DNA from 2 places in the Comamonas sp. MYb21 genome. Region 2 is predicted to be linked to the other one. Evidence: predicted binding sites of a transcription regulator. Region 2 holds the regulator's gene; the other holds the start of a gene.
What was found. Region 2 encodes FNR, which switches genes on or off when oxygen is low (the NO sensors DNR and NnrR bind a similar motif). Its sites were predicted from a motif close to TTGATNNNNATCAA; they were not measured.

Region 1 (7,445 bases), on a different contig from region 2:
TGCGCTGGAGGCCTCGCCGGGTTTTGTGCAGCTGGTGGTGGAATGCCCCGCGCAGGACGATGCCCAGCTGGTGCTGCAGGTGACCGACAGCGGCCCGGGTTTCAAGAGCGAGATCCTGGCCCATCTGGGCAAGCCCTACCAGTCCACCAAACAGCGCCCTGGCGGTGGCCTGGGCCTGTTTCTGGTGATGAATGTGGCCCGCTCGCTGGGCGGCCATGTCGAGGCCCGCAACCGCGAGCAGCACCTGGGCGGCGGTGCAGCTGTACGCATCAGCCTGCCGCTGGCCTCCATTGCCCTGGATGACGAACCACACCATGACGCCAACCCAAGAACGCCTCTTACTCCTGGTTGAAGACGATGCCGCCTTTGCCCGCACGCTGCGCCGCTCCTTCGAGCGCCGTGGCTACCGCGTGCTGCATGCCAGCAGCGCCGACGAAGTGGCGCAGCTCTTGCAGACCGAGCGCCCGCAGTATGCAGTGATGGACTTGAAGCTCGCCGGCCACGCCTCGGGCCTGTCCTGCGTGCAGTTGCTGCATGCGCAAAACCCCGAGGCGCTGATTGTGGTGCTGACCGGCTACGCGAGCATCGCCACCGCGGTCGAAGCCATCAAGCTGGGCGCCTGCCACTACCTGGCCAAGCCGTCCAACACCGACGACATCGAGGCGGCCTTCAGCCGGGTCGAGGGCAGCACCGAGGTGGACCTGACTGCCGCCACCACCTCGATCAAGACGCTGGAGTGGGAAAAGATCCACGAAACGCTGGCCGAGACCGGCTTCAACATCTCCGAGACCGCGCGCCGCCTGGGCATGCACCGCCGCACCCTGGCGCGCAAGCTCGACAAGCAGCACGTTCGCTAGGGGCCTGTTCACAGAGGCTCAGGCAGCGTCCATACAGGCCTGCACCAAGGCCTGCAGCACCGGTGACCGCTGCTTGCCCTGGCGCTGCAGCAGCGAAAACTGGCGCCGCATCGGCGGCAACAGGCTGTGCAGCACCGCCAGCTCGCCGCGCTCGATCCAGGGCTGGGCAATGACGCGCGACAGGCAGCTGATACCCGCCCCGCGCGCCACGGCCGTGCAAATGGCCTCCGAACTGCCCAGCACCGCTGCAATCGGCCATTCCCGCAACTGGGACAGCACGGTGAACTCCACCGCCTCGCGCGTACCCGAGCCCTCTTCACGCAGCAGCCAGCGGCAAGCGCCCAGCTGCTGGGCGCTGACAGGGCTGTGGCCGGCAGCAGCCACCAACGCATGGCCAGGCGCGGCAATCAGCACCAGCTCATCCTCGCGCCAGGGCTGCACCTCCAGCGCCGGCCAGTGGCTCACCCCTTCGATAAAGCCCAGGTCCACACTGGCCTGGCCCACCGCTTCGGCCACTTCGCGCGTGTTGCCAATCACCACCTCAAACTGCACCAGCGCATAGCGCTGCATGAAATCCGCCAGGATGGCGGGCAGCACATGGTTGGCAATCGTGGTGCTGGCCGCCAGCCGCAGCACCACGGGCGCCATCGGCTCGGTCTGCTGCGTGGCCTGCTCCAGCTGCGTGGCCTGCTCCAGCAAGCCCTGCGCTTGCGGCCAGAGGCTGCGCCCCAGGTCATTGAGCACCAGGCGCTTGCCGCTGCGCGCAAACAGCTGCGCGCCCAGGCCCACCTCCAGCTGCTGCAAGGCGGCGCTCACGGCTGATTGCGACAGGCCGATGGTCTGCGCTGCAGCGACGGTGCTGCCGCTGTGGGCGATGGCGCAGAAAACCTCCCACTGGCGCAGGCTGAGATGGAGCATGGGGATGGCGCCCAAGGCGCTTGGGTTGATGAAAAAATATCTACCTATTTTATCGATAGATATTAACCAAACAATTAGTTATACAGATATAAGAATAATTTCTATAGTGACTCCATATCGCCCGGCAGGCCACCACTTTTGGCCCTGCCAGGGCCTCTGGAACCACCCATGTCACTCGCCCCCCTCTCCCTCCCCCAACTGCGCAACAGCCACTGGCTCGACAGCGCCAAACGCCTCGTGCCGGGCTTGCTGCTGTGTGCGGCCATTGCCTGGTTGGCCAGCACGCTCGCAGCCCTGCCCTGGTTTGGCAGCCATGGGCTGAGCGCGCTCACGCTGGCCATCGTCATCGGCATGCTGGTGGGCAATACCGTCTATGGCTGGGTGCAGGCGCCGGCCGCTGCGGGGGTGGGCCTGTCCAAGCAGCAGCTGCTGCGCCTGGGCATCATCCTCTATGGCCTGCGCCTGACCTTCCAGGACATCGCCGCCGTGGGCGCCAGCGGCGTGCTGATCGATGCGCTGATGCTCAGCAGCACCTTTGTGCTGGCGCAATGGCTGGGCCAGCGCTGGCTGGGGCTGGATGCCCGCACCAGCATGCTGGTGGGCGCGGGCAGCGCCATCTGCGGCGCAGCGGCCGTGCTGGCCACCGCCCCGGTGGCCAAGGCGCGCGCCGATGATGTGGCAGTCGCCATCGCCACCGTGGTGGTCTTTGGCACGGTGGGAACCTTTTTGTACCCTGTGCTCTACCAGTGGCTCGCGCCCAGCCTGCAGATGAGCGAGGCCGGCTATGGCCTCTGGGTGGGCTCGACCGTGCATGAAGTGGCGCAGGTCGTCGCTGCGGGCGGCGCCATCAGCAGCAGCGCGGCCGATACCGCCGTGGTCGCCAAGATGGTGCGGGTGATGATGCTGGCCCCGTTTCTGATTGCGCTGTCGCTGTGGCTGGCCAAGCGGCCTGGCAATGAAGCACCGGCCCCGCAGCCCGCCACCAACGGCGCCGTGCAGGCCCGCCAGATCACCATTCCCTGGTTTGCCTTGGGCTTTGTCGCGGTCGCGGGCATCCATTCGCTGGGTGTCATCCCGGCGCAGGCGCTGGCCATCGGCGTGCAGGGGGACAACGCGCTGCTGACGATGGCAATGGCCGGCCTGGGCCTCACTACCCATGTGCGCTCGGTACGGGCTGCGGGCATCAAACCCTTGCTGCTGGCCCTGGTGCTGTTTGTCTGGCTGGTGCTGGGCGGGCTGGCGGTCAATACCTGGATTTGAGGGGGCTCTGCGGCCTCTGCGGCCTCATAAGCTCATACCCAAAAAATCGTTGGCCCGGCGCGCAAAACTGCTACAACGGGCAGGCATCTTTCCGCCAACAACAAGGATTCCAACACCATGCGCATCGAGACATTGGCCGTTCACGCAGGCTATTCGCCCGACCCCACTACCAAGGCTGCGGCCGTGCCCATCTACCAGACGGTGGCCTACGCCTTTGACAGCGCACAGCACGGCGCCGACCTGTTTGACCTGAAGGTGCCGGGCAATATCTACACCCGCATCATGAACCCGACCACCGATGTGCTGGAAAAGCGCGTGGCAGCGCTCGAAGGCGGCATTGCCGCGCTGGCGCTGGCCTCGGGCATGGCAGCGATCACCGCCGCCATCCAGACCCTGGCCGAAGCGGGCGACAACATCGTCTCGGCCAGCACCTTGTATGGCGGCACCTACAACCTGTTTGCGCATACCTTTCCGCAGCAAGGCATCGAGGTGCGCTTTGCCGATCCGCGCGACCCGGCCAGCTTTGGCGCCTTGATCGACGACAAGACCAAGGCCGTGTTCATCGAGTCCATCGGCAACCCGCTGGGCAATGTGACCGATATCCGGGCGCTCGCCGATGTGGCCCATCGCCATGGCGTGCCGCTGATCGTGGACAACACCGTGCCCTCGCCCTATCTGCTGCGCCCCATCGAGCATGGCGCCGACATTGTCGTGCATTCGCTCACCAAGTACCTGGGCGGCCATGGCACCAGCGTGGGCGGTGCCATCGTCGATAGCGGCACGTTCCCCTGGGCCGAGCACAAGGCGCGCTTCAAGCGCTTGAACGAGCCCGATGTGAGCTACCACGGCGTGGTCTACACCGAAGCGCTGGGCCCTGCGGCCTATATCGGCCGCGCGCGCGTCGTGCCGCTGCGCAATATGGGCGCGGCCATTTCGCCGCAGAACGCCTTCCAGATCCTGCAAGGCATCGAGACCCTGGCGCTGCGCATGGACCGCATCTGCGAGAACACGCAAAAGATTGCCGAGACGCTGCAAAAGCACCCCAAGGTGGCCTGGGTGCGCTATGCCGGCCTGCCCGACCACCCGGACCATGCCACCGTGCAAAAGCAGTCGGGCGGTCGTGCCTCGGGCATTCTGTCCTTCAGCCTCAACGCTGCCGATGGCGAAGGGCGCGCTGCCGGTGCCCGCTTTCTGGATGCGCTGCAGCTGTTCACCCGCCTGGTCAATATTGGCGATGCCAAATCGCTGGCCACGCACCCGGCTTCGACCACGCACCGCCAATTGGACAGCGCAGAGCTGGAGAAGGCTGGCGTGAGCGAAGGCATGGTGCGCCTCTCGGTCGGCATCGAGCATGTCGATGACCTGCTGGCCGATCTGGAGCAGGCGCTGGCCCAGGTCTGAGGGGCCGTCGCGCATAAAAAAGAGCCGCTTTCATAAAAAAGAGCCGCTTGCAATAAGCGGCTCAATCACAGTGCTCTTTGGCTCCTGAACCACCAGGAGCGGGTTCTAGACCCCTTTTAGAAACGGTAGCCCACACCGACACCCAGCAGCCAGGGATCCACCTTGAAGGTGCCCACCTTGGTGCCCGCCGAGCGCACGTCGGTCTTGATGTAGACCTTCTTCACGTCGACGTTGATCGACCAGTGCTTATCGAGCATGTAGTCAAAGCCGATCTGCAGCGCCGGGCCAAAGCTGTTCTTCTTGATCGATGGATCGAGCGCGGCTTCAACAGCGGGTGCAAAGTTCACGTTCGAGAAGCGCGTGTAGTTCACACCAGCGCCCAGGTAGGGCTTGAAGGCGCCCATATTGGTGAAGTGGTACTGCGCGAGCAGGCTGGGCGGCAGGTGCTTGAGCGTGCCGATCTTGGCGCCATCCGAGCGCAGATCGTGCTTTTGCGGATAGGTCAGCACCAGCTCGGCCGCGATATTGGGCGTGAAGAAGTAGGTCACATCCACTTCGGGAATCGTCTTGTCATTGATCGACAGACCCAGGCCGGTGGAGTCCTTGTTGGCGCTGTCCAGATGCACGGCGCGCACACGCACCTGCCAAGGGCTTTGCGCCTCTTGCGCCATCGCCGCGCCCGACGCCATTGCACATACAGCTGCCGCTGCCAACATCATTTTTTTCATCGTCATTGCCCTCGCTGCGAGCTTGCTCGCATGGATTGAAAAGTAGCTGAACCCAGGCCGCATCTGCATGCCCCCACCCGCGCCAAGCGCCGTATCTGAAGGCGGCAGAGCAGTTTCTGCTGTCCATGCCTGCATCTTCTGCTTAAGCGGGCTGCGCGGCCCTGACCCAGATCAACGAGACAAAACAAGCGATGAAAAAAGGCGGCCCGCTGTTGCGATGCCGCCTTCTGCTTCTTGCTGCGCCGCACCCGAGAGGCGCGGCCAGCAGCCATGCGCTGCTGCTTGCGATCAGTGCCCGCGCAGCTTGTGCCAAGCCTCCACCGCCAGCACCACCAGGCCACCAATGGCTGCACCAACAGCCACATGCACCAGCGTTGGGGCCAGCAGTGCCACCACGCCACCCATCGGGGCTACGGTACTCTCCAACCAGTGCTCGATCGGGCCAATGCCATGCACCAGCAGGCTGCCGCCCACCATGAACATCGCAGCCGTTCCGACAATCGACAGGCCACGCATCAGCCAGGGCGTAAACGCAATCAGGCCCCGGCCAAAAGCCTTGGCAGCGGCACTGGTCTTGCGCATCAGCCACATGCCCACATCGTCCATGCGCACAATACCGGCGACCAGGCCATAGACAAACACGGTGATCGCCAGCGCCACGGCCACCAGCACTGCAAACTGCTCCCACAGCGGCTTGCTGGCCACAGTGCCCAGCGCGATGGCGATGATTTCTGCAGACAGAATGAAATCGGTACGCACCGCACCCGCCACCTTGGCTTTTTCATAGGCCACAGGGTCCATGTTTTTCTCGCTGGCAGCCTTCACGGATGATGGCGCCACGCCCATCTGCGCAGCCTGCTCGGACTCCTTGACGGCATCATGGGGCGCCTGTTTGCCGGGCTTGTGGAACAGGCTCAGCACCTTCTCCACCCCTTCAAAACACAGAAAAGCGCCGCCAAGCATCAACAGCGGCGTGATCAACCAAGGCGCAAAAGCACTGATCAAAAGCGCTGCCGGCACCAAGATGACTTTGTTTTTGAGCGATCCCTTGGCCACCGCCCAGACCACCGGCAACTCCCGGTTGGCCTTGACCCCAGTCACCTGCTCGGCGTTCAGCGCCAGGTCATCGCCCAGCACCCCCGCCGTCTTTTGCACCGCCACCTTGGTCTGCGTGGCCACATCGTCCAGGATGGCCGTGCTCTTGCCCGCAGCCGTCTTGGTCATCAGCGCCACATCGTCGAGCAAGGTCGCAATATCATCGAGCAACATCAACAAACCAGCACCAGCCATTACGCACTCCCTGTCTAAATTCGGTGGCAAATCATAGCGATTTCACAAAGCAATGCCGTGTCAGGCCCCGTAAAACGGTGATTTCTACGTTTTGTTGGAGCTTGTTCACAAAACTTTATGCAGGCCTTGTCAACAACTTCAGCCTGCGGCCCGTTGTACACCCATCTACACCAGAAAGGTGAAAGGACTGAAATGACTGAAGTGTTTGCTATTTGGCCTGAAGACGAACGTGACCGTAAGCGTGCTCCTGCCCGCTTCTGATACCAGCGCAGCCTGCAAGCGGTTGAGCCAGAACTAAAAACCCGGCACCCGCAGCGATTGCAAGCGCACTGATCTCTCTCACTTTAGCCCCGCTTTGCGGGGCTTTGTTTTGCCTGTAGCAACGCTCCTACAGCGCAAAACGCAGCCAAGCCCTCTGCCATGCCCGCGGAGGGCTTTGGCTTTTATACGGCCACCATGTGCTCGTACAGGATCAGCGAGCCAATGGCGATCAGCACGACACCACCTACCGCCTCTGCCCAGCGGCCGGTGATATGGCCCAGCACGCGACCGACCATCACGCCCAAGGTCACCATCGCAAAGGTGGCAAAGCCAATGCTGAGCGCAACAACGGTGATGTTCACATCCAGAAATGCCAGGCCCACGCCCACCGCCATCGCGTCGATGCTGGTCGCAAAGCCGGTGGCCACCAGCAGCCAGAAGCCATGGCGCGCGGGCCGGCTCATCTCGGGCTCATCGGCGCTTTGGAAGGCACCCAGCACCATGCGGCCGCCCAGCACCAAGAGCAGCACAAAGGCAATCCAGTGGTCCCAGGCCTTCACATAATCGGCCGCGGCATAGCCCAGGGCCCAGCCCACCAGCGGCGTGATGGCTTCGATGACACCAAAGATCAGGCCGGTGCGCAGCGCCTCCGACCAACGGGGTTTGACAAGGGCAGAGCCTTTGCCAATCGCGGCGGCAAAGGCGTCGGTAGACATGGCAAGCGCCAACA
Region 2 (7,445 bases):
AGAATGGTGCGGAATATGGCAGCATGACGCAGCCGCAGTTTGCCGCCTTTGTGGCCGACGAGGTCAAGCGCTGGGCCGAGGTGGTCAAGGCCTCGGGCGCGAAGATTGAATGACAAGAGGAGCGAGATGATGGCGGGGCAGGTTCGTGTGCAATCGTGGGTGGTGGGCGAGGAGGCATCCCGCGCGCAGGCCGTGCGCGTGGTGCTGGACCATGCGGGCAAGCGCAATGCCATGTCGCGCGCCATGTGGCGCCAGCTGCGCAGCGTGTTTGAGGACCTGCAGCGCCAGCCCGGGCTGCGCTGCATCGTGCTGCAAGGCGAGGGCGAGGCATTTTGCGCCGGTGGCGATATCTCGGAGTACGCCGACTTTCGCTTTGCCCCAGAGAGCCTGGCCGCCTTTCACGAAGGCGAAGTCTGGCCGGCGCTCCATGCCATGCTGCAATGCGATGTGCCGCTGGTCGCTGCCATTGACGGCGCCTGCATGGGCGCGGGCGTGGAGCTGGCCAGCTGCTGCGACACCCGCCTGGCAACAGACAGAGCCCAGTTTGGCGCGCCGATTGCCAAGCTGGGCTTTCCGATGGCGCCCAAGGAGGCGGCGCTGGTGCTGAGCCAGGTGGGGCCTGCCAAGACGCGGCAGATGCTGCTGGAGGCAGCGGTCTTTGGCGCCGAGCAGATGCTGGCCTCGGGCTTTTTGAGCCAGGTGTACCCCGCTCAAGACCTGCACGCCCAGTTGGAACGCAGCGTCGCCCGCATCTGCGGCCTGGCGCCCCAGGCCGCCCGCATGACCAAGCAGCTGCTGCGTGCGCTGGCCGAAGGCGATGCCCAGGCCCCGGTGCTGCAGCAGCCCTATGCCTATGCCGATTCGGCAGAACACCGCGAAGGCATTGCTGCCTTTGTCGCCAAAAGAGCAGCCCAGTTTTGACCGTGCCTGCGCTGGCCACCGGCCAGGCCGCAGGCGCCAAGGAAACCACCAACCAAGTAGACAAACATGACCAACGACAACCTGTTCTGCGCCCTGCGCGCGGCCTTTCCTGAGGACCTTGATGCCATCGCCGTGGAGACCACCTCGGCCAGCGGTGAGCCGCTGAACTACAGCTGGCGCGACCTGGACCGCATGAGCGCGCGCATCGCCAACCTGCTCGATTCGCTGAATATTCCTTCCGGCAGCCGCGTAGCGGTGCAGGTGGAAAAGTCGGTCGAAGCGATGGCGCTGTACCTGGCGACCTTGCGCGCCGGCCATGTGTTTCTGCCGCTCAACACCGCCTACCAAAGCGCCGAGATCGAGTACTTTGTCACCAATGCCGAGCCGGCCGTGGTGGTCTGCTCGCCGGCCAATTTTGGCTGGGTCTCCAAGATCGCCTTCCAGTGCGGCACGCAAAGCGTGTTCACCTTGGGCGATGACCGCAGCGGCACCCTGCTGGAGCGTGCAGTGCACTGCGCCGATGCGCACACGCCCGCGCAGAAATCTGCCGACGACATGGCCGCCATTCTCTACACGAGTGGCACCACCGGGCGCAGCAAGGGCGCGATGCTGAGCCACGGCAACCTGCTGAGCAATGCCGTCATGCTCAAGGACTACTGGGGCTGGAAAAAGGGCGATGTGCTGATCCATGCGCTGCCGATCTTCCATGTGCATGGCCTGTTTGTCGCGATCCATGCGGCCTTGCTCAATGGCAGCAAGATGGTCTGGTTTGCCAAGTTCGAGCCCAAGGCGGTGATTGCCGCGATGGCGCGGGCGACGGTCTTCATGGGCGTGCCGACTCTGTATGTGCGCCTGCTGGCCGAGCCGGGCCTGACCAAGGCGGCGGCCCAGCACATGCGTTTGTTCATCTCCGGCTCGGCGCCTTTGCTGATCGAGACCTTCCGCGACTGGCAGACCCGCACCGGCCACACGATTTTGGAGCGCTATGGCATGAGCGAGACCATCATGCTGGTCTCCAACCCCTACCAGGCCGATGCCCGCCATGGCGGCCAGGACGAGCGCCGGGGCGGCACGGTGGGCTTTGCGCTGCCGGGTGTGGGCGTGCGGGTGCAGGGCGATGACGGCCAGGCGCTGGGCGCCGACGAGATCGGTCATATCCAGGTGCAAGGCCCCAATGTGTTCAGCGGCTACTGGCGCATGCCCGAGAAGACCGCGCAGGAGTTCACGGCCGACGGCTGGTTCAAGACCGGTGACGTGGGCAAGATTGATGCGCGCGGCTATGTGACCATCGTCGGCCGCAGCAAGGACCTGATCATCTCCGGCGGCTACAACGTCTACCCGGCCGAGATCGAGGGCTTCATCAACGAACTGCCGGGCGTGGCCGAAAGCGCGCTGGTTGGCGTGCCACACCCCGATTTTGGCGAAGTGGGCGTGGCCGTGGTCATTGCCAAGGTGGGCCAGCAGCTCGATGCCGAGGGCATCATTGCGACTTTGAAAAAGCAGCTGGCCAACTTCAAGATTCCCAAGCGCTGCTTTGTCGTGGGCGAGCTGCCGCGCAACACCATGGGCAAGGTGCAAAAGAACCTGCTGCGCGACCAGTACCAGGGCCTGTTCAAGGGCTGATGCGCCCATGAAGGCGGCCTGCGCCGCCATGACAAAACCCTCGCGCTGTGGCCGCTCAGAAGCTGCCGCAGGCGAAGGTTTGCTATTGGGCGGATGCGCTTAGGTGGCGATCAGCGCAGCACCAGCACCGGTATCGTCGCATGGGTCAGCACATGCTGGGTTTCACTGCCCAGCAGCAGGCGCTTCAAGCCCCGGTAGCCGTGCGATGCCATGACGATCAGGTCGCAGTTTTCCTTTTTCGCCGTCTCCAGCAGCGCCTCGGCAATCATGTCGGACTTGATCACCAGGGTCTTGATGGGCACGCCGGTGGCAGCGCCTTCGGCCACCACCTTGTCGACAATGCCCTGGGCGGCGCGTTCCCAGCCGTCCTCGATGCGCGCAATGTCATCGGGGTTTTGCATGGTGCTGCCCTCGAAGTAGCTGCGCGGGTAGTTGGGCGAGATGTTGACGGCAGTCACCGTGGCGTGGCTCAGCTTGGCCAGCGCGAGGGCGTGGCGCACGGCCTTCTCGGACAGCTCAGAGCCATCGGTGGCAAGCAGGATATGTTGGTACATGGCAGGCTCCTTTCAGGTCAGACGTAGGGCAGGGCCGCTGTTGCGCAGTCTTGCCGTGGCTTCAACACAGAGCATCGCCGCTTGCGGCTTGAGCGGATGTCGGATCAGACCGCGTTTGTGTCCGCTGGCGCGGCGAGTTGGAATAGCTGCCTAGCTTAGGCCGAGCAGGCCTGGGTGTTGATCAGGCCCTGGAGCTTGTCGGTGTCCAGAATGCGCACATGGCGCTGCTTGACCTCGATGATGTTCTCCTCGGCAAACTTGGAGAAGGTGCGGCTGACGGTCTCGAGCTTGAGGCCCAGGTAGCTGCCGATTTCCTCGCGTGTCATGCGCAGGATCAGCTCATGCTGCGAAAAGCCCCGGGCATGCAGGCGCTGCACCAGGTTCAGCAAGAAGGCGGCCAGGCGCTCTTCGGCGCGCATGCTGCCCAGCAGCAGCATGACGCCATGCTCGCGCACGATCTCGCGGCTCATGACCTTGTGCACATGGTGCTGCAAGGCGGTCACTTCGCGCGACAGGTCTTCGAGCGAGGAGTAGGGCATCACGCAGACTTCGGCGTCTTCCAGCGCAATCGCGTCGCAGGAATGGCGGTCGTTGACGATGCCGTCAAGCCCGATGATCTCGCCCGCCATCTGAAAGCCGGTGACCTGGTCGCGTCCGTCTTCGGTGGCGATGCTGGTCTTGAAAAAGCCGGTGCGAATCGCATAGAGGGAGGTGAAGGTCTCACCGTTGCGGAACAGCGCGCTGCCGCGTTTGATCTTGCGCCGGGTGGCGACGATCTCGTCGATGCGCTCCATTTGTTCGGCCGACAGTCCCACGGGCATGCACAGCTCGCGCAAATTGCAGTTGGAGCACACCACTTTGATGGAGTTGGATGTCATGTATCAATACCCGTGAACAAATATTCATGTAGGAACGGCGTTCCTCGTATGCGCCTATTGTGCGTGCAGGCGCCAAATGGGTTCTTGATGTACATCAAGGACGCGTGGCAGAGCTTGGGGCACATTGGGGGTCCGCTAGGAAGAAGCCACATGATTTCCCTGACCCCCGACCTGCTGCGCCGTTTTGATGTTCCCGGCCCCCGTTACACCTCGTATCCTACCGCAGACCGATTTGTTGAAGCCTTTGCTGCGAATGAGTACAAGCAGGCGCTGGCGCAACGCGGCACCGGCCTGGCTGGCAGGCTCGCTCCGCTGTCCTTGTATGTGCATGTGCCGTTCTGCGCCTCGCTGTGCTACTACTGCGCCTGCAACAAGATCATCACCAAGCATGCCGAGCGGGCCGACGAGTACCTGGACTACCTCGAGCGCGAGCTGGACCTGCAGCTGGCCCACGTCAGCGCCCGTCCCACCATCAGCCAGCTGCACCTGGGCGGGGGCTCACCCACGTTCTTGACCGATGCCGGCCTCAGCCGCCTGATGGACATGGTCAAGCAGCGTTTTCATCTGAAGCCCGGTGGCGAGTACTCGATCGAGGTGGACCCGCGCACCGTGAGCCGCGAGCGCCTGCAGCATCTCTACCAGCTGGGCTTTAACCGGCTGAGCTTTGGCGTGCAGGATTTTGACCCACTGGTGCAAAAGGCTGTGCACCGTGAGCAGCCCGCTGACCAGGTGTTTGCCTTGGTCGAGCAGGCGCGTGAGATCGGCTTTGAATCTATCAATATCGATCTGATCTATGGTTTGCCCCAACAAAGCCCGGCCAGCTTTGTGCGCACGATGGAGCAGGTCAATGCGCTGCGGCCCGACCGCATTGCGCTCTACGCCTATGCGCACCTGCCCGAGCGCTTCAAGCCCCAGCGCCGCATCCAGGCGCAGGACCTGCCCAGCCCCGCCGATAAGCTCGCCATGCTGGCCCAGGCCCTGGCCGCGCTGGAAGGCGCCGGTTATGTGTATGTGGGCATGGACCATTTCGCCTTGCCCGACGATGCCTTGGCGGTGGCCAAGCGCCAAGGGCGCCTGCACCGCAACTTTCAGGGCTACAGCACCCAGCCCGATTGCGATCTGCTGGCGCTGGGCGTGTCGGCCATCGGCCGCATTGGCGCGACCTACAGCCAGAATGCCAAGACCCTGGAGGAGTACTACGACCTGATCGACCAGGGCCAGATCCCCGTGGTGCGGGGCCTGGCATTGACGCGCGATGACCTGCTGCGCCGCGCGGTGATCATGGGCCTGATGTGCCAGGGGAGCCTGGCGATTGAATCGCTGGAGCAGGCCTGGCTGATTGATTTTGCGCAGTACTTTGCCGCCGAGCTGGCCCAGCTGCGCGAGCTGCAGGACCAGGGCCTGGTGCAACTGAGCGACGAGGCGATCAATGTGACCGAGCTGGGCTGGTACTTTGTGCGCGGTGTGGCCATGGTGTTCGACAAGAACCTGCAGGCCGACCGCAACCGGGCGCGCTTCTCGCGGATTATCTAGCCCGCTGTGGCAGGTCTCAGCCCTGCCAGGCCGCCAGGCTTTTGTAGAGCATGTACGCGGCCAGGCACAGCAAGATGCCGCCAAAGATCTTCTTGAGCTGGCCTACCGGCAGCCGGTGCGCGGCACGGGCGCCCAGCGGCGCCGTCAGCACGCTGCAGGTGGCAATGGCGGCCAGGCCGGGCAGCCAGATATAGCCCAGCGAATGCGGCGGCAGCCCCTGCAGGTGCAGGCCGGCCACCATGAAGCCGATGACATTGGTGACCGCAATCGGAAAGCCCAGCGCCGAGCTGGTGGCGACCGCGTTGTGCATCGGCACGCTGCACCAGGTCATGAAAGGCACGCTGATGAAGGCGCCGCCCGCGCCCACCAGGCCCGAGAGGCAGCCGATCACGCCGCCAGCGGCCATCTGGCCGGCCGTGCCCGGCATGGCGCGCATGGCCTTGCTGTTGGGCTTGCGGAACATGCGCAGTGCCGAGTAACCAATGAACAGGCCAAAAAACAAACCCAGGTAGCTGCCCTTGAGCACCGCAAAAATGCCCAGGCTGGCCAGCAGGCCGCCCAGCACAATGCCCGGGGCCAGGCGTTTGACAAGGTCCCAGCGCACGGCGCCATGCTGGTGGTGGGCGCGCACGCTGGACACAGATGTGAAGACGATGGTCGCCATCGAGGTGGCAATCGCCATCTTGATCGCCAGCTCCGGCGCCACCCCTTGGGTGCCCAGGATGTAGGTGATGAAGGGTACCAGCACCATGCCGCCGCCAATGCCCAGCAGGCCCGCGAGAAATCCGCCGATCAGGCCCAGAAACGACAGCGGCAGCAAAACAAGAGGATCAGTCATGGCGCGCAGTAAAAAGGCCACCTGAAACAGGTGGCCTGAAACCCCGCTGTCGCGGAGAGGAGAAGACAGGTTGGGCAGCCTGCCCGAAAAAATCAGGTGTTCGCAGCGGATCCACTGGACCGTCATCCTGAACCGGGGGTTCAGGTGGGCAAGGGCAACCTATCGTTGGGTTCATCTGACGCGAGACGATCACGCTCAATAGGTGATGTACCAAGCCCGTGCTCGTAGAGCATTGGTTCAAGGAACTATAAAGTCCAGCAGGGCTGCGAACGCTTCCATTGTAATCGCTCGCGCCTGCCGCACCCACCAAAACTGCATGTCAATGTGCCTGGATTGGTCAAAAAAGATAGCTGGTTAGCTAGATTGAGAAAGCGCCAAGCTGATATTTTGGCAGGAGGCATTGCATGGCGCCGCAATCTGGTGTTGGCGCCTGCTTACCGCCAGGCCTCAGGCGCTGGTGTCCAGGGTTTCGGCGGCCTTGGCAGGGGCGGGCGCCAGCGCCGCGTCCAGTCGCTGCATCACCGACTGCAGGCGGGGCTCGTCCCAGTCCAGGCTGGCCTGGTCACCGGTGGCGGGCTGGGCCTGCGCCTCGGCCATCGCGGCAGACTGGGCAGCGGCTTGCGCCTGCAGCGCGTCGGCGGTCTGGCTGAGCTGGCTGTTTTGCACCTGTAAATCCAGCAGATCAAAGGCGACATTGAGGGCCGCCAGCACGGCGATGCGCTCGCGGCCACGGATCTTGCCCGCGTCGCGGATACCGCTCATGGCCTCATCGACATGCTTGACGGCGGCCAGCAGACGTGCTTCCTGGCCTTCGGGGCAGCCCAGCATATAGCTTTGCTGCATGATGTGTACTTCCAGCTGTTTCATCATTCGTCCTGGTCAAAGGTCTTGGGCAGGCGTTCGATCAGTGCATCCACGCGGGCGCGGGCCGCTGTCAGGCGCGATTGGAGGGAGTCGCGCTCCTGGGTCAGGGTGGTGACTTGCTCTTGCAATTGGGCGTGGGCGCGTTGCAAAGCCTCATGACGGCTCAGCAGTGCCTCCACCCGCTCAAGCATCAGATCCATAGAAGGCGTAGTGGCCATAGAGAGACAGTCTTCT

Region 1: WH367_RS19010 (OmpW/AlkL family protein) is a predicted target of FNR. The motif match lies at 5,326-5,339, and genes of this name have one in related genera.

What each region holds. Positions count from the first base shown of each region.
Region 1 is NZ_JBBGZC010000013.1:7,510-14,954, reverse strand. Features, by position in the region: gene WH367_RS19035 (ATP-binding protein) at 1-352, shown strand, start outside; gene WH367_RS19030 (response regulator transcription factor) at 315-857, shown strand; gene WH367_RS19025 (LysR family transcriptional regulator) at 876-1,775, opposite strand; gene WH367_RS19020 (YeiH family protein) at 1,944-3,035, shown strand; gene WH367_RS19015 (O-acetylhomoserine aminocarboxypropyltransferase/cysteine synthase family protein) at 3,153-4,436, shown strand; gene WH367_RS19010 (OmpW/AlkL family protein) at 4,553-5,164, opposite strand; gene WH367_RS19005 (DUF808 domain-containing protein) at 5,453-6,454, opposite strand; gene mntP (manganese efflux pump MntP) at 6,898-7,445, opposite strand, start outside.
Region 2 is NZ_JBBGZC010000014.1:117,854-125,298, reverse strand. Features, by position in the region: gene WH367_RS20410 (Bug family tripartite tricarboxylate transporter substrate binding protein) at 1-113, shown strand, start outside; gene WH367_RS20405 (enoyl-CoA hydratase/isomerase family protein) at 130-921, shown strand; gene WH367_RS20400 (malonate--CoA ligase) at 988-2,544, shown strand; gene WH367_RS20395 (universal stress protein) at 2,655-3,098, opposite strand; gene fnr (fumarate/nitrate reduction transcriptional regulator Fnr) at 3,254-3,976, opposite strand; gene hemN (oxygen-independent coproporphyrinogen III oxidase) at 4,127-5,509, shown strand; gene WH367_RS20380 (sulfite exporter TauE/SafE family protein) at 5,526-6,347, opposite strand; gene WH367_RS20375 (cell division protein ZapA) at 6,795-7,214, opposite strand; gene WH367_RS20370 (hypothetical protein) at 7,214-7,429, opposite strand.